One region of the Alkalihalophilus pseudofirmus genome, then DNA from elsewhere that is predicted to be linked to it. Evidence: riboswitches for the same ligand, from Rfam matches in the RefSeq annotation. Region 1 holds a riboswitch; the other holds the start of a gene.
The links. A riboswitch is a leader RNA that binds a small molecule or an ion and turns the genes downstream of it on or off. The one in region 1 is predicted to bind magnesium.
Positions count from the first base shown of each region.

Region 1 (16,792 bases):
AGGGATACTTCAGGTATTATTATTATTGACTTTATTGATATGAAACGAGAAGAAGATCGTGAATATGTGTTAGAAGCTTTTAAACGAGGGCTGAAGCAGGATCGGACGAAGACGAATGTGGTAGGCTTAACAGGACTTGGGCTTGTTGAGATGACGCGGAAAAAAGTGCGTCAAAGCTTGCAGGCAAGTCTTTCAAAAGCATGTCCAACTTGTAAGGAGCAGGGATCTGTTTTATCAGATGAGGCACAGGCTTATAAAATTGAACGCTTAATATGGGAGTACCGCGGAATGGACCATGAAGCCATTCTGATTGAACTTCCTTCTGCCGTGTCTGCTGTTCTGGCTGGGCCAAAAGGGGAATTATTAAAGCAGCTTGAAGAAGCGACAGGCTTTAGGATCTTACTTATGCCGAATAAGCACATGCCAGAAGAAGCCTTTGCGATTCGCTTTATGGGAGACTTAGAAGAAGCAGCAAGCCAGCTTGAACGGTTAAAACAGAAAAAAGGGTAAATAAAAGGTTCAACCGTAAAGTTGCGATTGACACCCTGAATTTTTATGTGATAAAATAGCTTTTGTTAGTTATTTGGTCGCACCCAAACAACTACAACCGCGCAGATTAGGTTTTTAAAAGGCATAGCCCTTACCTATAATGGCGAGTCTGAGTATATGAGGAGGTGCAGGTATGTACGCAATTATTGAAACTGGTGGTAAACAAATCAAGGTTCAAGAAGGTCAAGAAATCTACATCGAGAAATTAGATGCTGAAGCTGGTGATGTTGTTAGCTTTGACAAAGTACTTATGATCGGTGGTAACGATGTAAAGGTCGGTGCTCCTTTAGTAGAGGGCGCAACTGTTTCGGCTAAAGTTGAAAAACACGGTCGTCAAAAGAAAATCATCGTTTACAAGATGAAGGCTAAGAAGAACTATCGTCGTAAGCAAGGTCATCGTCAACCTTACACTAAAGTAGTTATCGACAAGATCAACGCTTAAGGTATAGAGATGATCACTGTTCTTATTGAACGTAATGCTAATCAACAGATTGATTCTTTTACGATGAGTGGACATGCTGACTCCGGTCCGTATGGTCATGACCTCGTTTGCGCTGGCGCTTCAGCTGTTTCTTTTGGAGCGGTCAATGCGATTGCTGCCCTGTGCAGTGTAGAGCTTGATATCCAAATGGAAGAGGAAGGCGGGTTTCTCCGCTGCGGTGTTCCAACTGGTTTGGATAACGCCACATATGAGAAAGTTCAGCTCCTCCTTGAAGGGATGATTGTATCTCTTCAATCGATGGCTGAAGAATACAGCGAGTATATTGAAATAAAGTAAATATCCAGGAGGTGAATTCCATGTTAAAAATGAACCTTCAATTTTTCGCATCGAAAAAAGGGGTAGGTAGTACAAAGAACGGACGTGACTCACGTTCTAAGCGTCTTGGTGCTAAACGTGCTGACGGTCAAACCGTAACAGGCGGATCTATCCTAGTTCGTCAACGCGGTACACGTGTTTACCCTGGTACAAACGTTGGTAAAGGCGGCGACGATACTCTTTTCGCGAAAGTAGACGGCGTTGTTAAATACGAGCGTGTAGGACGCGATCGCAAACAAGTGAGCGTATACCCTGCATAATTGTAAAGAAAACTCTCAGTTAGTATAACTAATTGAGGGTTTTTTTGTTGTGTTTAAAAGTTATTATTTGCTATAAAAGGGTAAAGTTTTATTTGGTCACGTTATAAACAGCTCAACATTCAAAGGTTTTTTGGGCAGTATAGAAGGTATAGAATGTTGTAAATAAGAGGATAGAGAGCACCTTTACAATTCCTTTACAAAATCTTAATAATAATATCGTTTACTTCTTTATAAAAGTTTCTTACTATGGTCAAGGGATGAGTTATTGATGACAACTTCAGACAACAACTAAAGGGGATGTAGTAATGGATTTACAAGAACTGTTGTTTATGTTCTTTGGAGGACTAGGTATTTTCCTTTTCGGGATTAAGTACTTAGGGGATGGCCTTCAAAAGGTCGCTGGAGACGGCCTGAGAGATCTACTTGACCGTTTTACAACAAATCCAATTATGGGTGTGTTTGCGGGTATTTTTGTTACGATTTTACTTCAAACAAGTACAGGGACGACTGTACTGACGATCGGGCTTGTTAATGCCGGTTTTATGACCTTAAAGCAAGCAATTGGGGTCATTATTGGAGCGAATATTGGTACAACAGCTACGGCGTTTATTATCGGGATTAAAATTTCGGCATACGCACTTCCAATCATCGCAGTAGGTACATTCTTAATATTCTTCTTTAAGAATCATAAGGTTAATAATTTTGGACAAGTATTTTTTGGCTTTGGTGCCCTATTCTTAGGACTTAATTTAATGGGCGATGGTCTGAAGCCGCTTCGTGACCTTCAAGCATTTGCAGACTTAACAGTCAGCATGAGTGAAAACCCATTACTAGGGGTTCTTATTGGTACAATTTTCACGGTAGCTGTACAAAGTTCATCAGCAGCTATTGGTTTATTACAAACATTATTTGCTCAAGGGGCAATGGATTTAAATGCAGCTCTTCCTGTTTTATTCGGTGATAATATTGGTACAACAATAACAGCAGTACTTGCCTCAATTGGTGCTTCGATTGCTGCGAAACGTGCAGCCTTAACACATGTTATTTTTAACGTCATTGGTACGGTCTTAGTATTAATTTTGTTAGTACCATTCACAAGGCTCGTTGAATATTTCCAGAGCAGCTTAAATCTTAACCCTGAAATGACTATTGCGTTTGCACACGGTATATTCAACGTTTCAAATACATTAATTCAGCTTCCTTTTATTGCAGTTCTAGCTTGGATAGTTATTAAATTAATCCCAGGTCAAGATTCAGCAATTGCATACAAAGCAGTTCACTTAGAAGAACGGTTCATTAGGCAATCTCCTTCTATTGCTCTTGGCCAAGGGAAAAAAGAAGTATTACGTATGGCAGAGCTGTCTGAAAAGGGAATTGAAGAGGTTGGTCAGTATTTTAAAACGCAAGGGAAAAAGCACAGAGAGCTTATTCCTCAATATGAAGATGCGATTAACAATTTAGATAAAAAGATTACGGATTATCTAATTCAAGTCTCTTCTCATTCACTAACAGATGAAGATTCAAAAACTCACTCTACATTAATGAACACGATCCGTGACCTAGAGCGTATTGGTGATCATATGGAGAACATTATGGAGCTTGTTGAATATCAAATTACGAATAAAGTGAAATTCTCAGATTCAGCCGTTGCTGATCTAGATGAGATGTTTGACCTGACATTATCTACTTTAAGACAAGCTGTTAAAGCATTAGAAACAGACGATATTGAAGAAGCGAAATCTGTTTTACTGAAAGAAGAACAAATTGATAAGATGGAACGTGACCTTCGTAAGAAACATATCATTCGTTTAAATGAAAATAGATGTACAGGTGCTGCTGGTGTTATTTATGTTGATATGGTAAGTAACCTAGAGCGTGTCGGTGACCACGCAGTGAATATTGCAGAAGTGGTTATTGGAGAAGAATAATCGAACGTGAAAATCCAACCGATAAATCGATCAGTCAAAACATGGCTGGTCGATTTTTTTATGGGTAGAAGTTATTCTCTAAAGCATGTATAGTTTAAGTATTCAAACTTTTCGGTATCCGAAACAAGGAGTGACTAAGCATGAAAGCATATGTTGGAGCGACGATAATAACTGGAACAGGTGAAGTATTAGAGAAAGCAGCCTTATTAGTTAATGAAGGAAAAGTAGTAGATGCGGGAGAGAGGATTGATCTTCCTGAAGAAGCCGAAGTCATTGATATGGAAGGGAAGTACATAACTCCTGGTTTAATTGATGTCCATACACATATTGGCGTATTTGAAGAAGGGATTGGGCCTGCAGGACATGATTTTAATGAAACATCTGCTGCCACGACGCCGCATGTAAGAGCGATTGACGGTATAAATCCATTCGATCAAGGGTTCCTAGATGCACGTGCAGCAGGGGTTACAACTGTTCAGATTATGCCTGGCAGTGCGAATGTCATCGGCGGTGAAATGTCAATCTTAAAAACAGCTGGAACGATCACAGATGAGATGATCGTTAAATCTCCATCAGGTATGAAAGCAGCCTTCGGTGAGAATCCAAAACGAGTCCATGGAGGAAAAGGGAAGGAGCCGATGACTCGTATGGGTGTAGCTGCAATTTTTCGCAGTCAGCTGATGAAGGCTCAGGATTATGTAAAGGAGCAAAAGGAAGGCACCCTAAAACGGCGCGACCTTGGAATGGAGCAATTAGCTAAAGTCATAAAAAAGGAAATTCCGCTCCGGATTCATGCGCATAGATCTGATGATATTGTAACCATCCTTCGTTTAATAAAAGAGTTTGAAGTAGAGGCAACTATAGAACACTGCACAGAGGGACATCTTATTGCAGAATATCTTTCAAATCATCCAATCCGTGTTTCAGTTGGGCCGACAATGACCTCTCGTACAAAGGTAGAGTTGAATGATAAAGGATGGCATACCCTGATTGAGCTTGAGAAACACGGGGTCCCTTTTGCGATTACAACGGATCATCCTGTTGTAACGATTGAGCATCTTATTACATCTGCTCATACTGCAGTGAAAAACGGGTTGTCTGAGCAATCTGCCTTAAAAGCAATTATGATAAGAGCAGCAGAGCATCTAGGGATTGCCGATCGTGTAGGATCACTTGAACCAGGCAAGGATGCTGACTTTGTTATTTGGTCTCATCATCCATTTAATGTTCATGCTAATGTGATGCAAACCTTTATTAATGGAAAGACTGTGTACGGAGAGTTATAAATAGAAAGAAAGCGAGGAGTGCTGATGAACATTACAGTCGTTGGGTATTGGCATGCTTATCCTGAAAGAGGCGAAGCGACGTCTGGGTATTTACTAGAACATGGCAGCACAAAGTTGTTACTCGACTGTGGCAGCGGAGTCGTCTCCAACGTGCAAAAATACATAGATCTTAATGATTTAAATGGTGTTGTGCTTTCGCATTATCATCATGATCATTTCGCCGATATCGGTCCGCTTCAGTATGCCCAGATTGTAAACAAGACAATGGGAAAGCGGAAGAAGGATTTTACGATATATGCCCATCAAGAAGATACAGCTTCTTTCAATAAATTAGCGTATAAAGATCTTGTAAAATCAGTAGCATATAACGAGAGAGCACCGCTTAAAATTGGGCCTTTCACGTTCAACTTTTTCAAGACGCAGCATCCTGTTCCGTGCTATGCGACGAAAATAACATGTGAGGGAAAACAGATTGTTTATACCGCTGATTCTAGTTATTTTGCAGGGTTAGCTGACTTTGCAAACGGATGTGACTTAGTCATTACAGAATGCAGCGGCTACAGCGGGGATCATGTAGGACAATATGGTCATATGAACAGTGAAGATGCAGCGAAGTTAGCTGTCAATTCAGGTATAGAAAAGATCATTCTCTCCCACCTTCCTCATCATGGGGATCATGAGCAATTAAAGCGGGAGGTAGAAGAGAGGTTTAACGGGATTGTTCTATTAGCAAAATCAGGGCTTGTGCTTGAATTGTAAAAAGAGGCTGGGACATAATAAAAGTAAGTAACCGAAATCCCGAATAAAGCGATAAATGAGTGGATGAAATAGACGTAGACTCCTGCAGGATGTAAAAGCCAAAGGTGAGACCCCGCAGTGCCATAGCACGAGGAGGCTCACCGGCTTCCTGCGGAAAGCGAAGTCTATTTCAGGAACGGCTTATGTCCACATCTATCATTATTCGGATTTTCATTTAGTTAAATTACTTTTTGTCCCAGCCTCATTTTTCTTCCGCTTGTGCAGAATGATTTATTTCTTTAATTTCAATTTTGCAGCATGATGAGGATTTTTTGGGCTGCTGTTTTTGGTTGAGTGTTTTTATTATTTTTTTCCACATAAGATCACCCCCTATATAAAGTAAAATACAAAGCCTGAGATGGTTGACATACTAAGCACCGATAAGACAAAAGCAACAATAAGCTGCTTTTTAAATATGGACTTTAGTAAAACAAGTTCTGGTAAGCTTGCACCTGCAGAGCTGATCATCATTGCCATGACAGGGCCGATTGCCATTCCATTCATGATAAGAATGTGAGAGAGCGGAATCATACTTGAGAGTCTAATATATAAAGGGATGCCGACTATTGCAGCAAGTGGGATAAGCCACCAAGCATCGCCGCCGAAATAGTTGCTGATAAATTCAGCTGGCACCAGACCATGTATGACAGCTCCGATAGCCGCACCAATTAATAAATACGGATAAACGGTTTTCATTAACTGCCATGTCTCCATCCAAGCAGCCTTAAAAGAAAATGCTTTATTCGATTGTTCATATCCACTCATCATCACTTGTTTGACATAACGTTCACATCCAAGCTTTTCAAGCAACAGTCCAATCATTAATGAAAGAGTTGACGTAATAAGGATATAAATTATCGTTACTTTCCAGCCCATAATGACAGTCATAATGGAAAGAATCGTAGGATCAAGAACAGGGGAAGCAAATAAGAAAACCATCACTACACCGAAGCGGACATTATTCTTAAGAAGATTAATAATGACGGGTATAGTGGAACATGAACAGAATGGAGTTATAAAAGCAAAGAATAGAGCAATGACACTTGCCAAAATAGGATGGGACTGCTTGAGTTTGCTTTCAATTCGTTCGTAAGGTATGTAGGATTGAAGGAAGTTTAGCAAAAATGAGACACCGATAAACAACACTGTTAACTGTAGAGCAATCATACTAAAGCTGATCATTGTTTCTTTCATTTGAATCCCTCTTTTATATCAAATTTTTTTGATTAATAGGCTATGATACATCAAAATAAATTGATGTAAACTGTAATTAGTAGTCCCAGCTAATAATATTATTCAGCTGGGCGGAGCAAGCAGCATAACTCTTCTGATAATAAATGATTGATCACATCTGATTTAATACTGTAATAATTCCAGGTGCCTCTTTTCTCTTTTGTAATGATGTCTGCATCAAGTAAGATTTTTAAATGATAAGACAGCTTAGATTGGGTAAGATTAAGAATGTCAGTTAAATCACATACACATGAAGCGCCTTGTTGGCAGAGAATAGACAATAAATGTAATCGTTTTTGATCAGCTAATGCTTTGAACTGCTTTTCATACAACGTAAAGTCTGGCTTTTCTACAGAAGCAGCTAAGGGAATAGTTAACTTCATGAATCTTGCCTCCTTATTATTAAATCAAAATAAGTTGATTTATTTGTATGTTACTACCTAATTTCACTAAATGCAACCAATAAATCAAAAAAAGTTGATATAATAATTTTTCATCTATACTGAATGTATGTTAAGTTAATGTAAAGAATATGATTATCACTTGCGTATATAAGTATATGCTTATATACTGAATTTGTACTTAAGAAAGGGCTGAGAGATATGGAAGAAACAAAGTCTTTCATTGAAGTAGAAGAAGCTGCTAAAGTTCTTAAGCTTTTAGGAGATAAAACACGTCTTTCGATGATGGCGCTTATGGAAGAGGATGAATGCTGTGTATGTGAATTTGTCGAACTATTTAACATGAGTCAGCCTTCAGTGAGCCAGCATTTACGAAAATTAAGGGATGTAGGGCTCGTTGTGGAAGAAAGACGCGGCCAATGGATTTTCTTTAGGGTAAACCCTGACCACTTGGCGTACCCTATGGTCAAAAGTTTACTACAACACCTGCCTAGTCAGCAGGTTAAATTAATTGAACTAGAACAACGCGGGTTACGAGTGTGTTGTGATTAAAAAAGTAATAGATAAAAAAGAGAGTGGGGGAAACAATGACATCTGTGATATTAGCATCACTGATTTTCGTGTTCACGCTTGTTCTCGTCATCTGGCAGCCGAAAGGTTTGTCTATCGGCTGGTCAGCAACAATTGGAGCGATCTTAGCTTTAATCGTTGGAGTGGTTGATTTTGGCGATGTCGTGACGGTAACAGGAATTGTGTGGAATGCAACATTAACATTCGTTGCCATTATTATCATTTCATTAATATTAGACGAAATTGGTTTCTTTGAATGGTCGGCCTTACATATGGCCAGGTTTGCAAATGGTAATGGTTTAAAAATGTTCATATATGTCTCATTACTAGGAGCAGTTGTTGCCGCATTGTTTGCAAATGACGGTGCTGCCTTAATTTTAACACCCATCGTATTAGCGATGGTCAGGGCGCTGCGTTTTAAAGAAGCGATGGTGCTTCCATTTATTATGGCAAGCGGATTTATCGCAGATACGACAAGTTTGCCGCTGCTCGTAAGTAACCTCGTTAATATTGTATCTGCTGACTTTTTCGGAATTGGATTTGTTGAATATGCAACAAGAATGATTGTGCCGAACTTCTTTGCACTTGGGGCAAGTATTCTTGTATTGTATCTATTCTTTAGAAAAGACATTCCACTAAAATATGATATGTCTCAATTAAAGGCGCCTGTTGAAGCAATTAAAGATCAGAAGCTGTTTAAGCTTTCATGGTATATCTTGGCTGTCCTTTTAATTGGGTACTTCGTAAGTGAATTTATTCACTTGCCAGTCTCATTTGTAGCTATGCCGATCGCCATTATTTTCTATATTATTTTCCGGATCATGAGTGCAGACAATCCAAGTTTAAGCTCAGCAGGCATAATTAAAGGTGCTCCGTGGGCGATCGTTGTTTTCTCCATCGGTATGTATGTCGTTGTATACAGCTTACGAAATGTTGGATTAACAGATGTTCTAGCTGGATTTATCCAAATGACAGCTGATCAAGGATTATTTGTTGGAACGATCTCGATGGGCTTTATCGCGGCCATTCTTTCATCGATTATGAATAATATGCCGACGGTGATGATCAATGCTTTGGCGATTGCAGACACGAATACAACAGGTATCATGCGTGAGGCATTAATCTATGCTAATGTGATCGGCTCTGATTTAGGTCCTAAAATTACGCCGATAGGCTCCCTTGCGACACTGCTATGGCTGCATGTCCTTTCGAAAAAAGGAATGAAGATTTCATGGGGCTACTACTTTAAAGTCGGTATTATCTTAACTGTGCCAACACTATTTATTACCTTAGTCGGACTATACCTCTGGCTAATTATTATCTTGTAGCTTAAAGCTGCACATACATTACTACTACTATAAACAAAGGGGTTTTAAACATGTCAAAACCAATTATTTACTTCTTATGTACAGGAAACTCTTGCCGCAGCCAAATGGCAGAAGGCTGGGGAAAGCATTACCTTAGTGATAAATATGAAGTGTACTCAGCTGGAATTGAAGCACATGGCGTCAATCCAAATGCAGTGAAGGCGATGAAAGAAGTAGATGTGGACATTACAAATCAAACATCTGATACGATTGATCAAGAGATCTTAAAGAAAGCAGACCTTGTAGTGACATTATGCGGTCATGCAGCAGACGTTTGTCCGGCTACACCGCCAAATAAAGAGCGTGTACATTGGGGCTTTGATGACCCTGCAAAAGCAGAAGGAACAGAAAAAGAAAAATGGGCATTCTTCCAACGTGTTCGTGATGAAATTGGCGACCGTATTAAAACATTCGCTGAAACAGGTAAATAAACAAGTTCGAAGGGTCGACTGAAATGGTCTGACCCTTTTCCTACACATGAGAATAAAGGAGATGACTGTAATGGCTAAGATTCGAATTTATGACCCTGCACTATGTTGTCCAACCGGAGTATGTGGACCAAGTGTAGATCCTGAGTTAACAAGAATTGCAACCGCACTTTTTATGCTGGAAAAAAAGGGAGCAGATGTTGCCCGCTATAACCTAGGAAGTGAACCGCAAGCTTTTATTGATGAGAAAAATGTAAATCAGCTTCTTAATGATAAAGGAACGGAGGCTCTTCCTGTTGTCGTTGTCGATGATAAAGTTGAATTAACAGGTAAGTATCCTACTAACGAGCAGCTGGCAAAATGGACTGGAATAAGCGTGCAAGAGCTGACCAAAGAGCCTAAAAAAATGAAAGGAATTGAGTTATTATAATGACACAATTTCAATCAACCTCTCGTCGATTTAACCCAGTAAAAGAAGAGCTGACTCCTTATTTATTTTTTACAGGTAAAGGGGGAGTGGGGAAGACTTCTACAGCTTGTGCGACAGCTGTTGCCTTAGCTGATCAGGGGAAGAAAGTGCTCTTGGTTAGTACAGATCCTGCCTCTAACCTGCAAGATGTCTTTGAACAGGAAATTGGCTATCACGAAACGAAAATCGATGAACTTCCTAACGTTACAGCGATTAACTTAGATCCCGAGGAAGCAGCTGCTGCTTATCGAAATAAAATGATTGGGCCGTTTCGAGATAAGCTGCCAGCACCAGTGATTGCTCAAATGGAAGAGCAGTTATCGGGTGCATGTACTGTAGAAATTGCCGCATTTGATGAATTTGCTACGATCCTGACAAATCCGGAACGAACAAATGAGTATGATCATATTGTTTTTGATACGGCACCGACCGGACATACTCTTCGTCTCTTACAGCTGCCAACCGCTTGGTCTGGCTTTTTAGATACAAGCACTCATGGAGCTTCATGTCTTGGTCCATTATCAGGGTTAGCTGAGAAGAAGGCACTTTATGAACATACAGTTAAAGCCCTATCAGATGCAGCGAAAACAACACTTATTTTAGTGGCAAGACCAGAACCGTCTACACTTAAAGAGGCAGACCGTGCATCAGGAGAGCTGAAGGAGCTCGGCCTTGTTAATCAATGGCTGCTTATAAATGGGAAAATGCAATCCTATGTAAATGAGGATCTGACATCAACTGCGTTTTATAAGCGCCAAGAAAAAGCCCTACAATCAATGCCTGCAAAATTACAAGAAACAAAGCAATATGAGCTGCCGTATGTCCCTTATCAGCTGACGGGAATAGAGTCGCTGCGATCTCTATTTAATGAGCTGCCTAAAAGCAATGCGCGATTGGTGCCTCGTGCAGACGTTCAGGCTGATTCTCTTTCAGTCCTGATTAATGACCTTCTGAAAAAAGAGCAAGGAGTTATTTTAACAATGGGAAAAGGTGGAGTCGGTAAAACGACGGTCGCTGCCGCCGTTGCAGCAGGCCTTGCAAACAAGGGGCATAAAGTGAAATTAACAACGACAGATCCGGCTGCGCATGTAAGTGATTTATTCTCTAAAAAAGAGGATCAGCTTATAACGATCAGCAGAATTGACCCGAAAGCCGAAGTAGAGGCGTATAAACAGGAAGTGTTGTCTGCATCTAGGGAACATTTAGATGAAAATGGACTTGCCTATTTAGAGGAAGATTTAAACTCGCCATGTACAGAAGAAATTGCTGTCTTTAGAGCATTTGCTGATGTAGTGGAAGAAGCCGATGATGCGTTTGTTGTCATTGATACGGCACCAACCGGCCACACGCTGCTCTTGCTAGATGCTGCACATTCCTATCATAAGGAAATGGAACGAAGTACAGGGGAAGTGCCTGAATCGGTAAAGAAGTTACTTCCAAGACTGCGAAATCCAAAAGAGACAGATGTACTTGTCGTCACCTTGCCAGAAGCCACGCCGGTATTTGAGGCATCAAGGCTGCAAGAGGATCTTATTCGCGCTGACATTACACCGAGCTGGTGGGTGATTAACCAAAGTTTTGCGAGCACGAATACAATTGACCCAATTTTATCTGAGCGAGCACAAAGTGAGATAAAATGGATCAATGAAGTTATGACCACTCATGCAAAACAAACCGTGGTTATTCCTTGGCAGGCTGAAGCCATTAAGGGAAGAAAGCAGCTAACTTCTTTATAGAAAATTAGATTCGATGTATTGACAGAATATCTTATGTCCTGTAAAGTCTTCGTTGTAATTAAATAGTTCCTCGTTAGGTGAGGCTCCTGTGCTGGAGATACGCTGCTGCCCAAAAACGTCCAAAGACGCCAATGGGTCAACAGGAACCATCGACATAAGGTGGTTTTTAATGTAGCTGGAATGAGAATCCTATGCCGCACAGTGCTAAAGCTCTACGAATGGAGGATTTCGATAATACTGATCATCAAGTAATTGATATCTGTTATTTAGTATTGGCATCTTCTTTCGTAGGAGGTGCTTTTTGTTTTATTTTCCCTTTTTAAAGGAATAGAAAAGTGAGGTGGTGCGAAAATGGATAGTAGGATAAAGCAATCAGCCATAACAGTAAAATCAAGCAATGAAACGAATCAAGATGATCCATTTCCCCCCTCATGGGTGAAAAGGGAAGTGGGTCCCATAATAGGGGGACTACAACATGGTGAAATTAAACGAACAAAAGAGAATGACGTATGCAAAGCAAATATATGATCTATTAAAAAGTGGAGATGTTGAGCAGTTTCGTGAGTGGTTTCTTGCCCTCCACCCAACAGATCAAGCGGATATATTCATTGAGCTAGCAATTGAAGCGCGCCAAAAAGTGTATCAATTCCTATCTCCGAATGAATTTGCGGAAGTATTTGAAGGACTTGAAAAGAAAGAGCAGATGTATGTGTTTAAAGAGCTTGATCCAACTTACGGATCAGCGATGTTAAATGATATGTACGCCGATGATGTCGTAACTTTCTTATCTTTCCTGAGTGAAAAGGAAGTTACTGCCATCCTTGATTCAATGGAGGAATCAGAAGCAAGTGAAGTCCGCGAATTATTATCCTATGAGCCTGAAACTGCCGGAGCGATTATGACAAAAGAGTTTATCCGCGTCTCTGCTGTAGAAACGGTAGCTGAAGTAATCGGAAGGCTTAGAAAAGAAGCACCTGATGCGGAGACGATCTACTATTTATATGTAGTAGATGAGCGCGAGAAGCTTGTCGGCGTTGTTTCTTTAAGAGATTTAATTACTTCTGAGGAGACAGATTTAGTACAGGATGTGATGAGCCGGGAGGTTGTTTCTGTTTCGGCTAAAACTGACCAAGAGGATGTGGCCCGTTTAATAAAGAAATACGACTTCTTGGCAGCACCTGTTATTTCAAGTGAAGGAAAGCTGGTTGGGATTGTTACAGTCGATGACATCATCGATATTTTAGAAGAGGAAGCGACGGAGGACTTAGGAGAATTTTCTGCATCTAAAGGAGCGACAGATGTGGATGTGTCTTCTTTTCAAGCAGCTAAAAAGCGCGCACCTTGGATCATTTTATTGATGTTTTTTGGACTTATTACGGCTGAAGTGATCGGCCAGTTTGAAGAAACATTAGAAGCGATTGTTCTGTTGGCTGCCTTTATCCCGCTGTTAATGGACTCTGCGGGCAATACTGGTACACAGTCACTTGCTGTAGCGGTTCGTGGTCTAGCGCTTGGCACTGTTGAGCGAGATGGTGTCTGGAAGATGTTAAAGCGTGAACTTGGGACAGGTTTGATGCTTGGGTTCATCTGTATGCTTGTTATCGCAGGGATTGTGACAGTGATGCACGGTAATATGATGCTTGCATTCATAGTTGGTATCTCTATCTTTCTTACATTAAGCATCGCTACAATTATTGGTACAATTGTGCCTCTCATCATCAATAAGATGAAACTCGACCCAGCCATCGCATCTGGTCCATTTATTACAACTGTTAATGACATATTAGGATTGCTCATTTACTTCTCAATCGCAACAGCATTACTAGAGTATTTATAGAAAGTATTATTAGATCATTAGGTATGCTGAAATAAAGAAAACGACTAGTTCAAAACCGTTTGAACTAGTCGTCTTTTTTGTGCAAGAAAGCTACACTAAAGGAAACGAATGAAAAAGTCCTCCCTGCGTTAACTACATCATTCCACTCCATTCCTTGAAAAAGCACAACCTAGCGGATGAAATATGTGTAGACTCCTGCGGTTCCTAGAGCAGGGCTGAGATCCCACAGAGCTAAAGTCCGAGGAAGCTCAGCAGCTCACCGCGGAAAGCGAAGCATATTTCAGTAGCGATGACTATGCTATAACCCTTCTTTGAGACACTTAATGTTTAATAGCTTTTAAACCATTACTAAATTGCTCCCTGCGAAAAGCGAAGTTATATTTCAGAGCGGATAACACCACTTACCATTTTTTGTTTCACAATTCTCATCTAATAACCTTACGTGTCTAAGCCTCTTTTCATTTAATGAAGCATTGCCCGTTTCAATCGATTATCCTTTCTTGCAGCTGCTGTTTTGAAGAGCTGTTTCTCCTCTTCCGTTTCAGGAAGGATGCTAGCAACAGGCAAGGGTTTCTTCTGGTCATCTACAGCCACCATGGTCAAAAAGGACTTGGTCGTTAAGGTTTTCACTCCTGTTAAAAGGTTAGTAGAATGTACTTTTACGAACACTTCCATTGATGTACGGCCTGTTGAAGTAATAAATGATTCGAGCTCTAATACATCACCGACTGTAGCTGATGAGAGGAAGTCAACGGAATCGATTGAAGCTGTCACAACAACACTTCCTGCATGTTTCATCGCGGTGATCGCCGCAATTTCATCTATATAGGAAAGAACCTGTCCTCCAAAGATCGTCTTAAGGTGATTCGTGTCGGGTGGAAGAACGAGTCTTGTTTGAATTGTCCTCGAATAACTAGTAGAGTGTGATGTCGTCATTTTGAGGTCTCCACCTGTAAGCTCGTCCGTACTTCTTCAGCCGCTTCTACCATAACTTTTAAAGCATCAATCGTTTCTTCTGTTGTTCTTGTTTTTAAACCACAATCGGGATTAACCCAGAATTGTTCCGGATTAAGTACACGAAGCGCCCTCTCAAGATTTCTTTTCATTTCTATTTTACTAGGGATACGCGGACTATGAATGTCATACACCCCAAGACCGATATCCTTTTGATATTCATACCGTTCAAATGTATGAATAATTTCTCCGTGGCTCCTTGAAGCTTCGATTGAAATCACATCGGCATCAAGTGCATCAATCGTTTCAATAATTTCATCAAACTCGGAATAACACATATGAGTATGAATTTGAGTCGTAGGCTCTACGCTGCTTGTTGCGAGCCTAAATGCATAAGTAGCATTTGCTAAATAATCAGCTCTATCATCTTCTTTGAGCGGCAGTCCCTCACGCAGTGCAGGCTCATCTACTTGGATCATTTCAATACCATTTGCCTCTAGCTGACGAATTTCTTCCTGGATGGCTAAGGCAAGCTGATTAAGCATTTCTCTAAGTGATATGTCATCTCGCTCAAACGACCAATTTAAAATCGTAACGGGTCCGGTCAGCATCCCTTTCATTGGTTTTGTAGTCAATGACTTCGCATACAGAGTTTCCTTTAATGTCATCGGTTGGTCAAAAGAGATATCGGCCGCAATAATAGGTGGCTTAACACAACGAGAACCGTAAGATTGCACCCAGCCGTTTGTAGTGACTTCCATCCCATTTAAGCGTTGACCGAAAAATTCGACCATATCTGTACGTTCAAATTCCCCGTGAACAAAAACATCGAGCTGAATTTCTTCTTGAATGTTTACCCACTTTTGGATTTCTTCTTGAATAAATGTTTCATAATCGGCCTCAGACAAAGAGCCTTTTTTAAACTTTAAGCGGGCAGCTCTTACTTCTTTCGTTTGTGGAAAGCTTCCGATGGTTGTAGTAGGCAGGGGAGGAAGCTGCCACTTTTTCTTCTGTTGTTCTTTTCTTACATCAAAAGAAGTTCTTGTTGCTGTTAATTCGTTTAATTGAGAAAGCTTTCTTTGCACATCTGTATGAACTCTGCCTGTATCTTTATGAAACTCAGAGATAGCATAACTGTAAGCTCGGAGTTCATCTTTCTTCTCAGGAGATTTGAGTGCTTCACTAAGCAAGACTACTTCCTTTAGCTTTTCATCAGCAAAGGCAAGAGCGTCAACTAATTGCTCTGGCAGCGACTTCTCATTAGCCGTCGTAACAGGTACATGGAGCAATGAGCATGAAGGCTGAATGATCAATTGACTTGGCTGGATGTAGGATGTAATTTTTGCTGCTTGATCTTGTTTATCTAACAGGTTGCTTTTCCAAATGCTGCGGCCATCAATGACTCCGCATGCCAACAGCTTATCACTAGGAAACCCAGATGATCTTAATTTCTCTAGGTTGGCTCCTTTGTCGTGGACGAAATCAAGTCCGATAGCATCTACAGGTAATTGAATCACTTCTTCATAGCGTTCAACCGAGCCGTAATAGGTCTGTAAAAGCAGTTTTATCTCTGGCAGCTTCTCATTAAAGCGACTATAAACTTCTTGAAAAACCTCGATCGTAGGATGGTCGATATCTTGAACAAGAATCGGTTCATCAATTTGGATCCATTCGGCGCCCGCATCGGCTAATTCTTGGAACGCTTTGATGTAGTGAGGAATAAGTTCAGCTACCTTGTCTTTAAATTCACTGTTCGCGTATCCTTTTGATAAGGCAATCAATGTAACCGGACCTAAGATGACTGGTTTCCCTTTAATGCCCAGCTCATATTTTGCTTCATTAAATAAATCTAACAGTCTGTTATGTGTTAGTTTTGGTGCTGCGCCTTGTAATTCTGGAACAATATAGTGGTAGTTTGTGTTAAACCATTTAGTCATTTCAGAAGCAACATGTTCATCTGTTCCGCGGGCAATTGCAAAATATTGTTCCAGGGAAGCTTCTTCCATCGATTGAAACCTCTCGGGGATAAGCCCGAACATTACAGCTGTATCTAGAACTTGATCATAGTAGCTGAAATCGCCAATCGGAATAAGATCAATGCCTTTACTTCGCTGTTTCTTTAAATAGTCGATACGAAGCTGCTTCATTTCAAGTTCAAA
Region 1 is NZ_CP117835.1:3,071,550-3,088,341, reverse strand. It holds gene PQ478_RS16470 (Rne/Rng family ribonuclease) at 1-510, shown strand, start outside; ribosomal protein L21 leader region at 596-670, shown strand; gene rplU (50S ribosomal protein L21) at 683-991, shown strand; gene PQ478_RS16460 (ribosomal-processing cysteine protease Prp) at 1,001-1,327, shown strand; gene rpmA (50S ribosomal protein L27) at 1,348-1,626, shown strand; gene PQ478_RS16450 (Na/Pi cotransporter family protein) at 1,932-3,554, shown strand; gene PQ478_RS16445 (amidohydrolase) at 3,695-4,840, shown strand; gene PQ478_RS16440 (MBL fold metallo-hydrolase) at 4,865-5,599, shown strand; gene PQ478_RS16435 (permease) at 5,969-6,832, opposite strand; gene PQ478_RS16430 (ArsR/SmtB family transcription factor) at 6,931-7,254, opposite strand; gene PQ478_RS16425 (ArsR/SmtB family transcription factor) at 7,474-7,824, shown strand; gene PQ478_RS16420 (arsenic transporter) at 7,860-9,170, shown strand; gene arsC (arsenate reductase (thioredoxin)) at 9,221-9,640, shown strand; gene arsD (arsenite efflux transporter metallochaperone ArsD) at 9,711-10,067, shown strand; gene arsA (arsenical pump-driving ATPase) at 10,067-11,842, shown strand; M-box (ykoK) riboswitch at 11,905-12,072, shown strand; gene mgtE (magnesium transporter) at 12,318-13,679, shown strand; gene PQ478_RS16395 (acyl-CoA thioesterase) at 14,142-14,615, opposite strand; gene metE (5-methyltetrahydropteroyltriglutamate--homocysteine S-methyltransferase) at 14,612-16,792, opposite strand, start outside.

Region 2 (16,792 bases), 980 kb from region 1:
ATGATATCGGTGAAGAAGTGTATGATGAGCTGTACAATGCAAATGAAGAAAATAGAGAGCAGATGAGAGAAAAAATTGACGAGCTGGTCAATGAAAAGACAGAGTAATGAATGATAAAAATAAAAAAGCTCATACTCTGAGCTTTTTTATTATGCATTTTGACGGCTTTTCGGAATCAACAACGTAAGAAAGACTCCTAAAAGTATAAATACAGCTGAACCTATGATTACTTTCGGTGGAGAAATCTTGTAGAAGCTTGGATCTAGAATAATGGTTATAAGATGAAGACCATTATGCTTCTCCGGTAAGGTCCATACCGACCACCAATGTCCAGCAGCTGAGTGATGACTTGAAACGTACAACCATATCAAAAAGCCTAATACAGCAAACAAATAACCAATTATTTTACGATTCCCATCACTCACATTCTCACCTCAGCTCCTTTTATTTAGTGGCAGTAAGCTTCCGACTAATCTTTGAAAGCAGTCTAATCATTTCTGCTATACCTACTAACAACAATCCCGCCACTAAACTACCTACACTTACTAGCAAGATCAATCCGTCACTTGATGTATCAAACTGAACCTGCACATAAATACCGAAAAAGATGGCGCACATAGCAGTGAAGTACAATAGAAAGGCGATTGTATTTACGTTTTTCAAAAAAACACCTCATTAAGAAATATTAGATATTTGGTTTATTAAGATCGTTACACCTTTCATTCGAAATCAATAAGTTAGTTAACCATTAGTCATGAACCAACCTTCACAAAAATAAAATGGAATGATAAGGTTATTTTACCATATTTAGATACCGTTTAAGGGGATTTATGCTATATTTATAGAATCATAAAGGGGCAGGTGAGGTATGTATGGAAAAAGCGGATAATAGCAGTTATATTCCTAACAAAAAAAGGCTTGAGCTCATTGCATTCATCATTGGCATTCTTTGCTTCAGTATTGTTTTCATTCCTTTTACCAGAATCACCATGACAGGTCATGCGTGGGGGGATATGATTTCTATTACCCTTATGTTCATCGGTGTTACGTTAACAAGCATCTTACTGAAAAAATATGGCCGCAGCCCACTACTGATCTTTTCCTTGATTTTAACTTTATCATTTCCAATCTACTTAGTTATTCTTTTCGTTGCATTATTTACAGGCTTGATTGAATTCGGACCTTAAGAGGGGAAACGTATGAAAATTTATTCCTTTTTCGTAGGTGTTATCTTTGTTTCTTGGGTCATCCTCTCCTTTATATACCCAGAACCAAGCTGGTGGTCAATTTTCTCATCAAATCGATCGACTCACACGCCGATGATTGAACAAGTATCACTTGTTAAAGTGACATTTGTCGCTCTACTTATTGCCGTTCCTATCCTTTTAAGGAGGCTTGGAAAATGAAGAAAACACATGCAAGCATAATTCTGTATGTTTGTTCTCTGATCCCTATCGTGGCAAACATTATTATCTTTTATGTTTATAGAGGACCAAATATTGATATTTATTTTATAATCAAAACACACGGGATGCTTGCTGCTCTAGGGATCGCACTCGCATTAGTATCCTGGTATATGAAGAAACGCCATCTATTATTTATCTTCAGCCTGCTAGGAAATGGATTTTTTGTTGTTATAGCTGCATTATTACTGCTAGCTATGGGGATCAGTGAACCTTAATGAATAAGAAGGAGTATTTAAATGTTTAAGGTCGTAAATGGATTTAAAAATATGTTTCTCGATCTATTTTCAATGGGAAAAGGGTTTCTTTATGGATTTGTCATGATAGCGTTATTTATAATTATTGGAACCGCCTTATTATACGGGTTATTAGCATTAAAGAATATCCTATTATAAAAGGCATTCGTTTTAGAAAATTGAGGGAAGGAGCCTGATTTCATAATAGCTCCTTCACAGTCATTACATATAGTGTAAAAGGGAAGTCGCAATTGTAAAATATACAAATAAACCAATAATATCGTTAATTGTCGTGATAAACGGTCCGGATGCAACAGCTGGGTCAACCTTTAAACGATGAATGACCAAGGGGATTAGTGTGCCAGACAATGTTGAAGAAAGAACAGTTATGAAAAGGGATACTCCAATGATGATTCCTAGTGTCGCACTGCCACCAGGAATCAAAAAACCTATTAAAGAAGCTAATATCCCACATACTAGACCCATTAGAAAACCGGTTGCTGCTTCTCTTTTAAGTAATCGTAAAATGGTTTTTTGATCAAATTTACGAAGAGCTAAGCCACGTACTACCACAGCTAAGGATTGAGTTCCTGTATTACCAGCCATATCAGCAATCATTGGGATAAAAATAGCTAGTACAGCCACTTCAGCTAAGGTAGCTTCAAATGATCTAATTAACCCCGCAGTGAACAGGCCGATAAACAATAAAAGGATCAACCAAGGTAATCTTTTTTTGGTTGCTGTTAGTGCAGTGACTTCTAGATCTAGAGCACCCTTAACTGCAGCAAACTCTCCTAAATCCTCAGTTGTTTCTTCTTCGATCACATCCATCACATCATCAACAGTGACTATTCCAATAATAATCTCATCTGAGGTTAATACAGGTACAGCCAGAAGATTGTAGTCTCTTATAATCGTAGAAACTTGTTCTTGATCAGTTGCAGGAGAGACAGAAATGATTTGTTCTTTCATGATCGTATTCACAGTTGAAGAAGGCGGAGCAGATAACAACTCCCTTAAAGAAACGACTCCAGTTAATTTATTGAACTCGTCAACTATATAAATATAATAAATCGTTTCTGCATCCATACCCTCTAAGCGCAGTCGTTCAATGATAAGTGATACGGTGTCCTGAGCAGATGCTTTCACGTATTCTGTCGTCATAAGTGAGCCGGCAGAATGTTCATTATAGCTGAGTAGGTTTCTAATGTTTTCCGCATCTGCTTTATCAAGCTTATTTAACAGGTAGGTCGTAATATGTTCAGGCAGTACATTAAAGAAGTCGGTTAATTCATCAGCAGGCAGTTCACAAAGCATTTCATGCGCATAATCATCATCTAGCTCAGTAAAAACTTGTTTTTGTTCATCTGGTTTAAGCCCTGTGAAAAGCTCAGCAAATTCATCAACCGATAGATAGTCATAGACCTGTGTTCGTTTCTCTAGACTCATTTGTTTAAAGATATCTACTTGGTCGGTAGGGTGTAAGTCCAAAAACTCTTCTCGGAACAGATCTTTTTGCTTGTTTTTTAAATACATAAATAAATAATACGTATATTCTTCACGATTCTTAAAGCTTATTTTCTTCATTAGTCATCCCTCCTTCTAATGCTCAATTTCAACCGAGAGGACATTATCAATTTTCTTCAACAAGTAATAAATTTCTGTTGTGTATTGTTTTTCAGGAGCAGATAATTTTAAGTCTATTTGTTGATTGCCATTATCGAGATCTTTCAGCTTCAAGTTACGAATAACAATATCGCTTTTTTCAGTTGCATTAAGCCCTTGACCTTTTCGTTCAATCGCTTGGATTAATTCAGTCATCTTAAAGTTAGGTTCCATTACCACTTTAACTAGTACATCTCTTTGACTTAATGCTCGCGGACCAATTTTTTTGATAAGATTCGGAATGAAGTTAATGGCTAGAATGAATAACAAGACAGCGATAGAGGGTAATAAATAAAAACCTGCACCTACTGCTATTCCCAAGCCAGAGGCTGCCCAAATGACCGCAGCACTTGTTAAGCCTGAGATCACATCATTATTTCGACGTAAGATTACTCCTGCACCTAAGAAACCAACTCCACTTACAATTTGAGCGGTAAGACGCATAGGGTCCATTGCATGATAAGTAGGGGTAGCAAACTTATAAAATGATTCTATAGATACAATCGTTACCATACAACTTGCCACACAAATGATCATGCAGGTTTTCAGCCCGAGTGGTTTATGTTTTAATTGGCGGTCAATTCCGATCAACATGCCAAAAAATAACGCTAGAGATAATTTTATCACTAGCTCTAATTCGTTTGTCATTTCGTTCACCTTCTTTACATATCACTAACCTTTCTATATTGCCCAAATATTGCCCCAAAAATAGAAAGGCACCCAAACGATAAAGGGTGCCTTTCATCAAAGATAGCAAACCACTTCAATCGTTGAGTTTTAGCACTGTATGGCATAGGAAATTTCCAGCTGCATTAAAAACTACCTTAGTCGATAGTTTCTGTTGACCCATTGGCGTCTCTCGACATTTCTGGGCATCAGCGTATCTCCATACAGGAGCCTCACCTAACGAAGCAATATCAAGTTTTATAAGAAATCAAGTAGGGCAGTGGCAATCGAGAAATAAATCAAGAGGCCAAGAATATCATTTACAGTTGTAATAAAAGGCCCTGATGCAATCGCAGGATCTAATTTCAGTTTATTAATAACCAGTGGAACTGTTGCTCCGATGACTGTAGCAATGCTTAGTGTACAAAAAATTGAGAAGCCAACAATTAATGCTAACATCCAATTTTGATACATAACCGTCACGGTGATACTTAACACAATCATACAGATAAACCCGAGCATAACTCCTGTTCCTAACTCACGTCTAACCATCTTTCCAATACTGCCTTTTTTAATCGTACCAAGTGCTAATCCTCTGACGGCTACTGCAAGTGATTGAGTCCCTGTGTTACCGGCTGAATCCATAATCAGCGGGATAAATACAGCAAGCAGAACAATGGCTTCTAGGGTTTCTTCAAATTGGCCGATGACTTCTGCTGTAATCAGACCAAAAAACATAAGCATAATAATCCAAGGCGAACGTTTCTTTGCAGCTGTTATAGCACTAACATTTACGTCAGTTGCCCCTTTTGCAGCTGAAATCTCACCTAAATCTTCTGTAGCTTCTTCTTCAAGAATATCAATAACATCATCAATCGTAACAATTCCCACTAAATGATTTTGTTTTGAGACCACAGGAGCTGCTAGGAAATCATATTTTTTAATTAATTTTGCAACCTCTTCTTGGTCAGTGTCATCGGTGACTGAAACAACTCTAGTACTCATTACGTTTTCAATCACATCCGTTGGCTGCGCTGTAATAAGGTCTCTAAGCGAAATAACACCTACTAATTTTTCAAGTTCGTCTACAACGTATAAATAGTAAATCGTCTCTGCATCTGGAGCAGCACTTCTTAATTTATCAATCACATTTGAAACAATATCTGCTGAAGAAATACTTACATATTCCTTGGTCATTACAGCACCCGCTGTCTCGGGTTCGTAAGACATTAATTCTTTAACATCATCTGCATCTTCTTTGTTCATTTTTCGTAAGATGGTTTCAGCTTTTTCTCCTGTCATCAGCTCTAAAAAGTCAGCAACATCATCAGCAAACATATTATTAAACATTTCTGATGAGTAGCTTTCGTCTAGTTCAACATAAATTCGCTTTTGCTGATCTATTTCTAATCTTTCAAAGATGTCCGAAAATTCTCCTGGATTTAGATATTCATAAACTTGGTTACGTAAATCATCTTGTAATTTAATAAAAATATCGACTTGATCGGAAGGGTGCAGCTCTAAAAATACGTCTCGAAATTGCTTAGCGTCCTGTAATTTAAGAGTCTCTATAATAATTTGTTCATATTTCTCACGATTTTGATTATCTAATCTAACCATAGTAATCCTCCTTAACATCGGAGTACATCTAGAATTTCCCTCGCAAAGGTAGTGTGACATGTACTCCTGATCCTTTTAATTTCGTATAAACTAAATAATGAACACGCTGAATCAGGTTCTGAATAACTATCCAATCCACACCACCTCCACATACTAGATGTTTGTTTAGTTAGAATACCTGGTTAATTCCACAAAAAAAGACGCCTTCTACAATGAAGGCGTCTTGTTCACAGCAAATTAAAGCTATGTATATACTTTAACAAGCACGTCAAAGCAAAGACACAGCAAATATGCATCTAATTTCCTCCATTCGTAGAGCTTTAGCACTGTGCGGCATAGGAATCTTCTTCCAGCTACATTAAAAACCACCTTATGTCGATGGTTCCTGTTGACCCATTGGCGTCTTTGGACGTTTTTGGGCAGCAGCGTATCTCCAGCACAGGAGCCTCACCTAACGAGGTATTCAATTAACAACAGTTAAAAGGCTACTAGAGAAATATTCTTTTGTCAACAGCTTTTATTAATCGATAAATTAGCTTACTACAAAAATAATTCTGAAATAGGTTTTACTAATATATTGGAAAATGATAGAGTAATAGGGGTTTACAGGATATACACTATTAATTGAAAATCTCGTTCTTATACAAAAATGGGAGGGGATTTTTTTGTTACTCAATTATTTGGTAAATACAGAGGTCAATAGATGTATTCAAGGTTGTAAACAGTAATAAAGGATATATAGGTGGGGTTTTATGCAGTTTTCACTTCACGTACCAATGAATGTGATCGATCTAGTTGGTACGGCTTTATCGTGGGGTATTTTTATTTATTTCATTTATTATTTTTATCAAAAGCAAGAAAAGGAATCGACGCTTTGGAAGGCATGTCTAGCCGCATTTGCAGGGGTTATCAGTTTTAACATTAATACAACGATGTTTAACACCGATCTCAGCCTGCCTATTTTACCTATCGGAGTATGGTTATTGCTTTGGTATGCCTCAACGCGAAAAAACGGAGCATGGGAGAGGTATCGCCCATTCGCCTGGTTTGGATTTTTAAGTAATTATATAACGATTGTCATTATGATTCTATCACTAGTTATACATAATTTGGTTTACCCGAAAGATGATCTGACAACGTTTATAGCTAACTATGAACATGCTGAATTGATGGCAACCCATCCCTCGGCAGATGAGGTCATGTTAGATATGGAGAGTCTAGAGCAACAACTCCCTTTGTTTGAGGAATCCTCATTAATGGATTTGAGCTGGTACGAAGAAATAGCCTATGGAGAACGATCAGAACAAAACGAGCAATTTCCATACATGCTTACGGGCACATATACGAAATGGGGAAGCGGACTGCCTGCAATACTATATGTGGAGAGAGATGGAAAAGGCATTTTAATTGAGTTGCCCGACGAGCAGAGATATTTCCAAGCGGATGACTCCGTGTTGAAGGGCGGGGGAATGGAATGATGAAGAAAGTATGGATCTCACTTAGTGGCATCATAGCTATGATCATTGTAGCTAGTGTATATTATAACTACTTTTCAAACCCGTCGGAGTTTTTATCAGAAGATGAAAGGATCGACATCATAAATGAACCACAATATGGTTTTGACTCATTGGAAATTCTAGATACGATCTACTTAGATGATACACATGTGTTTGTACCATTTGCACAGGATCAAATTTACGGAACCAGTTTTTGGATATGGGAGAAACGTAATTGGGAGATGAAAGGATTTAATACAATGTTAGATCCATATTTATGGCAGCTTGATCCTAACGACCCAAACACCTTCTATATTACATGGAATCTTGATCCAGTTAATGACCTTTCACAAATCGATTTGTACCTCATGAATCGCAGGGGTTTTAGATCAAGTGACTTTAACCAAACAAATACTTATACACCTGGAGTCCAGCTGCAGCATCAAATTGAAACTAACCTTGATGAGGCATCATACGGTGTAGAACGCTTGCCAAAAGAGTGGATTACTTTTCTTGAAACTTATTTAGAAGTTGAAGGCGCTAAAAGTACGGATGATTTTTTCTTAAACCATTTTCATAGGAGCAGCTTAAGCTACGGCTGGATACCGTATAGTGAGGATGGTAAAATAAGCGAACGTGTTTCGCCAAATGGCTCAACTAGCAGCTATGGCAGCTTCTATGGAGAAACATTGTTTTGGGTAAGAGAAGACGAACTAGAGTAAAAAATAACTAATTTGTGGATGAAATCATTTGTTGATAATAGTAGGCTCAATAATGCTTAGCTTTTTCAAATACATAGTGTGGAGAATTAGCTTATATTGTAATAGATGCTGGAAATACACTTGAATGTAAATGAATTGGAAGGGGCAGAATGTGAAGGAACCTGATAAATGGTAAATATGAAACAGATGTCTTTATGAGTATCTTAGATCACGAATATGAAGAAAAGTAAAAGAAGAGTTCACTTAAGTAAGTGGACTCTTCTTTTATTACTCGCCTTTTATCTTAACCTCCGTTGGCACTTCTGAAAAAATAAAATGCGTGACTGTACGTGCATAGGGATTTACGTCTTCTATAAATTGTTCTGCTTCTTTAAAACTTTGAAAATGCAGCTTCATCATAAAGCAAGCCTGGCCAGCAATACGGTAGCAGAACTCTACATTCGAAAGGGACTGAATATAGTGTTTAAATCCAATATAATCTCCATTTTTAACCGTCGCTTCAACCATGCATTGTATAGACTGTCCTAATTTCTCATAGTCAATCGTCAAGGTATAGCCTTTAATAATACCAAATGATTCCATATGTCTCACGCGTTCTGTGACCGATGGGGATGAGAGGTTTACTCGTCTTCCGAGCTCGCTCATTGAAAGGCGGCTGTCCTGCTTTAATTCATCTAATATCCTTCGATCAATCTCATCAATTTTCATTTAATGTTATTCTCCTTGAATTAATTAAATTATATAAGTAAATGTTGATTATACGTTTACTATTTAATGTGCTTTGTATTATCGAATTATTATAATGAATATACAAGGAGGAGATCTAAATGGCAAGGATAACGGAATCAAAAACAGGCAGAACACCATTTCAACGACTATTGGGACATAACCCCGAAGTGATGAATGCATGGTCAAATTTAGGTAATGTATTAGAGCGGGATGCATTAATCTCTGCTGATCTAAAAGAACAAGTCAGAAGAACATTAGCACAGGGCAACGGGTGTGAGTATTGTAAGGCAAAGGGAAAACCAAACGCTATGCAATTTGATGAAAAAACCTCAATAGCAGTCGGGCTAGCAGAAGTGTTTTTAAAACAAAACATAACGATCTCAGATTCACAGTTTCAAATAATTGAAGAAACGTTTTCACAAGAAGAAATAAGTGAACTGTTTGCCTTTATTACATTTACCACTGCCTCGCAGTATTTTGGAGCAATAATGCAGTTGGAAGGGTGAAAGTATAAATACATTAGCTGCTGATAGAACAAAATATGTTAATATTATTCACTGCTTTTATAGCATTTAATATTAAAATAAGGAATATACTATTCTATTTAACTACCTGCTCTAGAAGAAAGGAATCAAAATGAAAAAGTTAATAACGACAGTTCTATTAGCAGCCTTTGTTTTAAGTGCTTGTGGGAATAATGACGTACCCTCAAATACAATTGTAAATGCAGAGTTAACCGAAAGAGAAAAAACCATCCTTTCGGCAACAACGGATCAAACATTTATTTTTGACTTCACTACCGGCAGTGAATTTAACGAACTAGATGTTTGGATTGAAAAATATGAATTTGGGAAGTTGGTTGATGAACCAATAGGTCACATTAGAACGGAGATTGAGGAGAACGGTTCTATTTTCTTTACTACTAATCAATCAAGTGTAGAGTCTAACGAAGCCTTTTTTCGTTTAGGCATTTCCAGTAATGGAAGTACAGGATCTTCTGCGCTTTCTGACATCATTTCTAATAAAGACTCAGAAGGGATGCAAACAGTGTGGGATACCCTTAACGAAGAGATCGATATTACAAACGATGAGCTTGTTCTAGGCAGTATATGTTATTCATGGGACGAAGCAGGTATGAGTTCACTTTCTTCAGAATTTTATCATGATGTGGAAGGACGGATACATGAGATTGAAAAGTATGAAGTGGTTTACCTGCTGAGAAGTAAATTTATGAATTGAGCTTGGTCCTATAATAAAGGAGACGTTTATGAATAATAAATTTATTCTTCTAATCATTGTTCTTTGTTTAGTTTCAGGTTGTAAGAACGAAGTAAATACTAGCCAGTTTTCATATCCACAGCTACTTCCGGCAGAAGACGGGAAGTACTCTTATGTAGTGATTTATCCAAACGAACATACAGAGCATAGGATACCTGAATTTATGAGAGGGTATGAACAAAATTCAAACTTAACACTCGGAACCATGATGTCGCTTGAAAACTTTAACTTAGAATACTCTGAACTAGCGATAGCTGAAGCTCCTTATTATGTATTTCTAGATACAAACGGAATTGTTTTTGAAACGAGTGATGAACGAGAAGCAGGGGAGATTTATTTAGAAAACATTCATTTAAATTAAAGGGTAGAAGAGCTGAGAGTGATATGTTCTTAGCTTTTTTGTTGTTTTTTCAATTTAAGAAAGATAATGAATTACGCCCAACCTGAAACCACGACAACAAATAATACGTATAGGTATTAAATAGAAATAAAGTTAAATTTAATATATTTAAGGAAGGAGCTGCTATGAATCAAATCCATAAAGCTTTAGTGTATACGTTCCTGCCTCTGCTGCTTGCTGGATGCATAGAAGCTAATACCTCCTCATTGCCAGCCTCAGAAGACTTCCCGGCTGAAGCAGTAAGAACGCAAATAGACAAAGAAAGAGATTACTATCCTACTGAAAATTGGCAAACGAAATCACCTGCTGTACTGGGCTTAAATGAAGAGGTGTTAAAAGAATTAACAGATGAAGTCCGTCACGAAGATGTGTACAGTATGCTGTTGATCAAAGACGGTTATTTAGCGGAGGAATATTACAAATCGATAGCTTTTGACAATTCACGAACTCCGATCAATTCGGTTGCAAAGAGTATTACCTCTTCCTTAATCGGCATAGCGATTGAACAAGGCCATATTGAGGGAATCAATCAAAAAGCATCAGATTTCATTCCAGAAATACTAGATCAAGAGGACACGCGTAAACAGAATTGGACCATCGAGCATTTCTTAACCATGACAGATGGTTTGGATTGGCCGGAAACAACCTCATGGAATGAGATCATGGTGCCGCTAGAGTCTAGTGAGAATTGGGTGGAGTTCATTCTTTCTCGTGAACTAGCATATGAACCGGGTATGAAATTCAACTATAATACAGGATCATCTCATTTATTATCTGTCATAATTGAAAGAGCTTCAGGTCAGTCAACAAAGCAATTTGCGAATGAGCATTTATTTTCACAGCTAGGCATTGGGACGATGGACTATTTCTGGGACATTGATTCTAATGGATATTACACTGGTGGATATAAGATGGAAATGGCGCCAGCTGACCTCGCAAAAATCGGCTATTTATTCTTAAATGGTGGTAGGTGGGAAGGAGATCAGCTCATCCCTCAAGAATGGGTGGAAACTTCAACTGCTTATCACACTATGACAGAATTAAATACAGCAGGCTTCGGAGATTATGGGTACCAGTGGTGGGTTAAGACGCTGCATCTCGATACAGGCGAGTTGATTCATAGTTACTACGGCTCAGGTGCATTTGGACAAAAACTGATCGTCATTCCTCATTTCGATATTGTCGCTGTATTTACAAGCAATTTGCCAAACGAATCTTACGGTCTGTATTTTGAACAAATAACGGAACAGTTTTTATTGAAGTTATTTGAAGGATAAAGATAAATAATTTAAACCAGTATACCCAAAGATGTTTTGAACAAGAAAACTATAATATAACTAGACTAAGTTTCCAAAAATCTGGTATGGTTTATCATATAGATTTCCATTTGGTCGATTATAATTCCCGTGAGGAAGCCATTTATATGGTCGAGCCATTTGTTAAAAAAGTGACAATTATAGTGGCAAATAAGTAGAGAGAAACATAGTGGAGGAGTGATTAATGTGACAAAGGTATTTGAAGCAACGTATGAAGGACGTCAAATCCGAGTCGAAAATAGCTGGTTTAGCGGGGAGAAGCTCTATGTAGATGGGAATTTACAAGATCAAAACCTAGGTCTCTCATTAAGATCCACTTTACAAGGTCAGTTAACTGATCAAAACGGCGAGAAAAGAAATATAAAAGTAACAGTTGGTGGCACCTTTAAAATTCAATGCAAAATTTTTGTTGATCACGCATTGATCTATCCTGAGGAACAAAAGTAATGGCGGGGTGGTTTAATGTAGGGGTCTCGTGCTTGGGCGCAATTAGTCAGAAAGTATATACAATCAAGCTTTCAACTGACGCATATCTGAGCTGAATAGACGCAATTGAACCACATCAGCGCATATACTTGTCCAATCGACGCAATAAAACAGTGGACCAGAACAATAGCTCTCTCAAGCAACACAATTAACCTCTCAAAAGGCGCAATCAACAAACCTAAAAAGAGCTGACACACATCAGCTCTTTTTTTAATGCAAAACATGCTAATCCTTCAAGACTATTCCTTTGAAAAGCTGTGAAGGCCTTATACTATACTTATACTTTGCACAAAGTAATTTGAACAAAGTAAAAAGACGTCCAGGGGGATTAAAAATGAGAGTAAAAGATAAAGTAGCGATTGTAACAGGTGGAGCATCAGGGATTGGAAAAGAGATTGTACGATTATTTAAATAGGAAGGTGCAACGGTAATTGCAGCTGATATCAATGAAGAAGCCTTAAAAGAAGTGGCAAAATGGGATCTTGTCCATGCGAAGGTACTTGATGTGTCTTCTGAAGAATCTTGGTCAGCACTCGCTTCGACGGTAGAGGATGAATTTGGTAGAATAGATATATTAGTTAATAATGCAGGAATCTCAAGTGAGAAGCCGTTGGAAGAAATATCAATCAACGATTGGGATGTGATGATGCGTATTAACAGCTTTGGTCCATTTGCAGGGATTAAGCATGTGGCTCCTACTATGGAAAAACAGAAAGCAGGATCAATCGTAAACATCTCTAGTTATACAGCTCAAATCGGACTCGGGTTGAATGCATATTCCGCTTCAAAAGGGGCGGTGAGAGCCTTATCTAAGGCAGCATCTACTCACTACGGCCGCCAAGGAGTACGAGTAAATGCTATTTTCCCAGGAGTGATTGAAACACCGATGACCCAAGCCTTGCAATCATCAAGTCAAATGTTGAACCAGCTTATTCAAGCAACACCACTAGGCAGATTAGGAAAACCAGAAGACATTGCTAATACCGTTCTATTCTTATCTTCTGATGAGTCATCCTATATTACAGGAGCTGAAATTGTCATTGACGGAGGTTTCTCTGCTCTATAATTTAAATAAGGGAATGTTCTTATGTCCATGCAAATTCTAGTGTTGGCTACACTTAAAAAGAAGCCGAATCACCCATATGAAATCAAACAAACTCTTTATAAAGATGGATGGAATAAATTAATTCTGATTACAGATGGCAACCTATATCAAGCGATCCGAACGTTAACTAAATTAGAATGCATTCGTGAAGTGAAATCGGAGAAAGAGAATAATCGACCCAACCGCACGATTTATGAAATCACACCAACTGGAAAAGAACATCTCCAAGCATCGATTGTATCAGTGTTTGAAAAGCAGCAAACAGATGCAAGAACACTTTATCCAGCTCTCGCTTATATTGAGCATGCAGATAAATCAAACGTGCTGCAGCATATTGGAAGATGGATGAATCAATTAAGTGAAGAGTTGAATCAACGCAAAGAATACAATGATAAAATCAATCAATTGATTCAAGAGCATTATTATGAACAATTAGAGTTGCAGTACAATTGGTTGAAGCGAGTAAATGAGGTTCTAAGAGAGGAAGATTCTTAAATTAAATTAACAGATAAATTAGTCACTCTTAAAGAAGCAACCGATAAAGATCTAGAAGAGTTTTATTATTTGAAGTACGAAGAAACGTTTTCACAAAAAGAAATAAGCGTAGAGATGAGTATGCCACACTGCTCCCTCAATCAGATCGTCCTTATCGAACCTTTTGTAGGACGTAATCCAATTGAAATAACAACCTACCTCACCAACTGAGGTAGGTTGTTATTGTTGGAATAAGAAATTTTTTTGAGTGAAATGATTTTATTTAAATAGAACAAGCATATAAATTTAAAGGAATTGTTTCAATTATCTAGAAAGGTAAAGATGAAGACCTCAAAAATTGATAGAAGGAGGAAAAGGATGTCGAATAGAGATGCAGTGATTGTTTCAGCAGTTCGAACAGCAATAGGTAAACAAGGTGGTGCACTAGCAGGTTTAGATGCCCATCAGTACGGAGCGGTTGTGATTAAAGAAGCGCTTGAGCGGGTTTCGATTTCAGCCGAAATGGTGGATGACGTGATTATGGGGAATGTGTTAAGTGGTGGCGGTAATATCGCTCGCTTAACAGCTCTGCAAACAGGTTTGTCCTTAGAAATCCCTGGTCTAACGATTGACCGTCAATGTGGATCTGGTATTAATTCTATTAACCTTGCAGCACAAGCGATTAAAGCAGGTGATGGGGATGTGTTCGTTGCCGGCGGGGTCGAGAGCATGAGTCGGGCACCTTACTTAATGGATCGTCCAACGAAAACCTATTCACCAGTTCCTCCTAAATTCCGTACTTCTCAACTATCACCTAAAGAAATTGGCGACCCGCCTATGGGGATTACAGCCGAAAATCTTGCAAAGAAATACAGTATTTCCAGAGAAGAACAAGATGAATTCTCTGTGCGAAGTCAACAAAGAATGGCTAGAGCTATGCAAGAAGCTTATTTTAAAGATCAAATTGTTCCGGTAGAGATCCCTGTTAAACGAGGGGAAAGTATTACATTTGATACCGATGAACATCCACGACCTTCAACCAGTCTCGAAGCTTTAACAAAGCTATCCCCAGCATTTCTTAAGGATGGGACTGTAACCGCAGGGAGTAGTTCTGGATTAAATGATGCTGCAAGTGCTGTTGTGATCATGTCTAGAGAAAAAGCAAAAGCTTGCGGGTTAGAACCTTTAGCGGTCATACTAGATTATGCGGTGAGTGGTGTCGACCCTACGATTATGGGGATCGGGCCAGTACCAGCGACCAGAAAGCTGTTAAACAGAGCAGGAATTCAATTGAATAGGATCGATTTAATCGAATTAAATGAAGCGTTTGCAGCACAGGTTATCGCATGTGATCGCGAATTAGAATTTGACCCTGAAAAATTAAATGTTAATGGTGGGGCGATTGCACATGGACATCCATTAGGGGCAACAGGAGCGATTCTTTTAACGAAGGCAATCTATGAATTACAAAGGAGAAATCAATCAACAGCCTTAATTACCGCTTGCATAGGTGGAGGGCAAGGGATTGCTACCTTGATTGAAAGAGAATAACAAAAAGGAAAGAGAAATGAACGTACGCAACTAAAACATACTAACTAGTAGGTATGTTTTAGTTGCAAAGGATATAAATGTGAGTGTTCAGAACGCCATTATACTAAGGAGGCAGAAATGAAATTCGAAACCAATGTAAAAGTGCGCTTCTGTGAAACGGATGCCTTAGGTCATCTTAACAATGTCAGCTACTTTATCTATTTGGAGGAAGCACGTGTAGAATTTTTTAAAGCCCTCAATCCAGATATGACAATCGAAAATTGGAATATCATTTTAGCATCAACTTCATGTGACTTTATTAAACAAGTTTATTTTGACGAAATTCTTTCGATAGAGACATCGGTTGAAAAAATCGGTACATCTAGCTTCCATATTGTCCATGAAGTGTTTAATCCCGCTAAAGAAGTTGTAGCGAGAGGCCGGGCAGCTGTGGTCCATTTTGATTTTCATTCGCAAACAACTCAATCCCTGCCAGATTTTATGAAAGAACGTTTAAACAAGTATTACCAAGAAAAGATATCATCCAACTAGAAGGCAACTTTCACGTGATGGACGAAAGCTTACGATCAGTAATCTTGAAACGACTTAATACAAGGAGGATCACTATGTCCATTTACAACGATAAGCCATGGTTATCGCTTTATCATGAAAGTGTAGAAGAAACAATTGAAGTAAACGATCTCTCGTTAAATGATTTATTTACCCAATCGATTGAAAAATACAAGAACAAAACCGCTTTAACTTTCTATGACCGAACCTTTACCTATGAGCAGGTTGATGGAATCACCAAGCAATATACGTCATCTCTTCATAGTTTAGGATTTTCAAAAGGAGATCGCTTCGCTGTTATGCTTCCGAATACTCCTCACTATCTCTTTACGTTGTTTAGTGTGTCAAAACTTGGTGGCATCGGAGTTCAAGTCAATCCGATGTATATCGAAAGAGAGATTGAACATGTGCTCAAAGACTCCGGGGCAGAATACATGATTGTTTTAGATCAGCTGTATCCACGCGTCAAAAAAATTCAGGAAAAAACAAATCTGAAACATATCATCGTTGTAAGCTTGGGGTCAGAAATAACGGAAATAGAGGAGAATGATTTCTTTTTTAATGACTTCTTATCCTTAGGAACAGAGCAACCACCTCATGTAGAGATTGATCCAGTGGAAGATATTGCAATGCTTCAATATACAGGTGGGACAACAGGTGTGTCAAAAGGGGTTATGCTAACACATCGTAATTTGATGACGAATATAGAACAAATCTATGAGTTTATGTTTAAACCTATTGAGTACCCAGACAATCCGAAAATCATGAGTGTTTTACCTATGTTTCATATTTACGGCTTAACGTGTAACGTCTTTTTGGGATTCAAATGTGGATGTAATCAAATTATCTTACCTCGTTTCGAGCTCCAAGAAGTCGTTGAAACGGTTAAACGACAGAAGCCTTTCCAGTTTTCGGGCGTTCCGACCATGTATGTAGCATTAAATAGTCATCCGAAATTAGAAGAATACGGATTCGATCAAGTATCCTATTTTAATAGCGGAGGCTCAGCTATGCCTATTGAGCAGCTACAGACTTT
Region 2 is NZ_CP117835.1:2,093,896-2,110,687, reverse strand. It holds gene PQ478_RS11390 (vWA domain-containing protein) at 1-107, shown strand, start outside; gene PQ478_RS11385 (hypothetical protein) at 150-425, opposite strand; gene PQ478_RS11380 (hypothetical protein) at 445-663, opposite strand; gene PQ478_RS11375 (hypothetical protein) at 873-1,187, shown strand; gene PQ478_RS11370 (hypothetical protein) at 1,200-1,406, shown strand; gene PQ478_RS11365 (hypothetical protein) at 1,403-1,681, shown strand; gene PQ478_RS11360 (hypothetical protein) at 1,703-1,858, shown strand; gene mgtE (magnesium transporter) at 1,922-3,286, opposite strand; gene PQ478_RS11350 (MgtC/SapB family protein) at 3,302-4,012, opposite strand; M-box (ykoK) riboswitch at 4,120-4,282, opposite strand; gene mgtE (magnesium transporter) at 4,289-5,650, opposite strand; M-box (ykoK) riboswitch at 5,948-6,116, opposite strand; gene PQ478_RS11340 (hypothetical protein) at 6,403-7,128, shown strand; gene PQ478_RS11335 (hypothetical protein) at 7,125-7,868, shown strand; gene PQ478_RS11330 (Lrp/AsnC family transcriptional regulator) at 8,136-8,576, opposite strand; gene PQ478_RS11325 (carboxymuconolactone decarboxylase family protein) at 8,696-9,103, shown strand; gene PQ478_RS11320 (YgaN family protein) at 9,234-9,836, shown strand; gene PQ478_RS11315 (hypothetical protein) at 9,865-10,236, shown strand; gene PQ478_RS11310 (serine hydrolase domain-containing protein) at 10,401-11,552, shown strand; gene PQ478_RS11305 (hypothetical protein) at 11,778-12,038, shown strand; partial or broken gene PQ478_RS11300 (SDR family NAD(P)-dependent oxidoreductase) at 12,412-13,143, shown strand; gene PQ478_RS11295 (PadR family transcriptional regulator) at 13,165-13,677, shown strand; gene PQ478_RS11290 (thiolase family protein) at 14,035-15,207, shown strand; gene PQ478_RS11285 (acyl-CoA thioesterase) at 15,325-15,738, shown strand; gene PQ478_RS11280 (long-chain-fatty-acid--CoA ligase) at 15,813-16,792, shown strand, end outside.
Region 2: it holds a riboswitch for magnesium, as region 1 does, so the genes downstream of both, mgtE (magnesium transporter) here and mgtE (magnesium transporter) in region 1, are expected to answer to the same signal.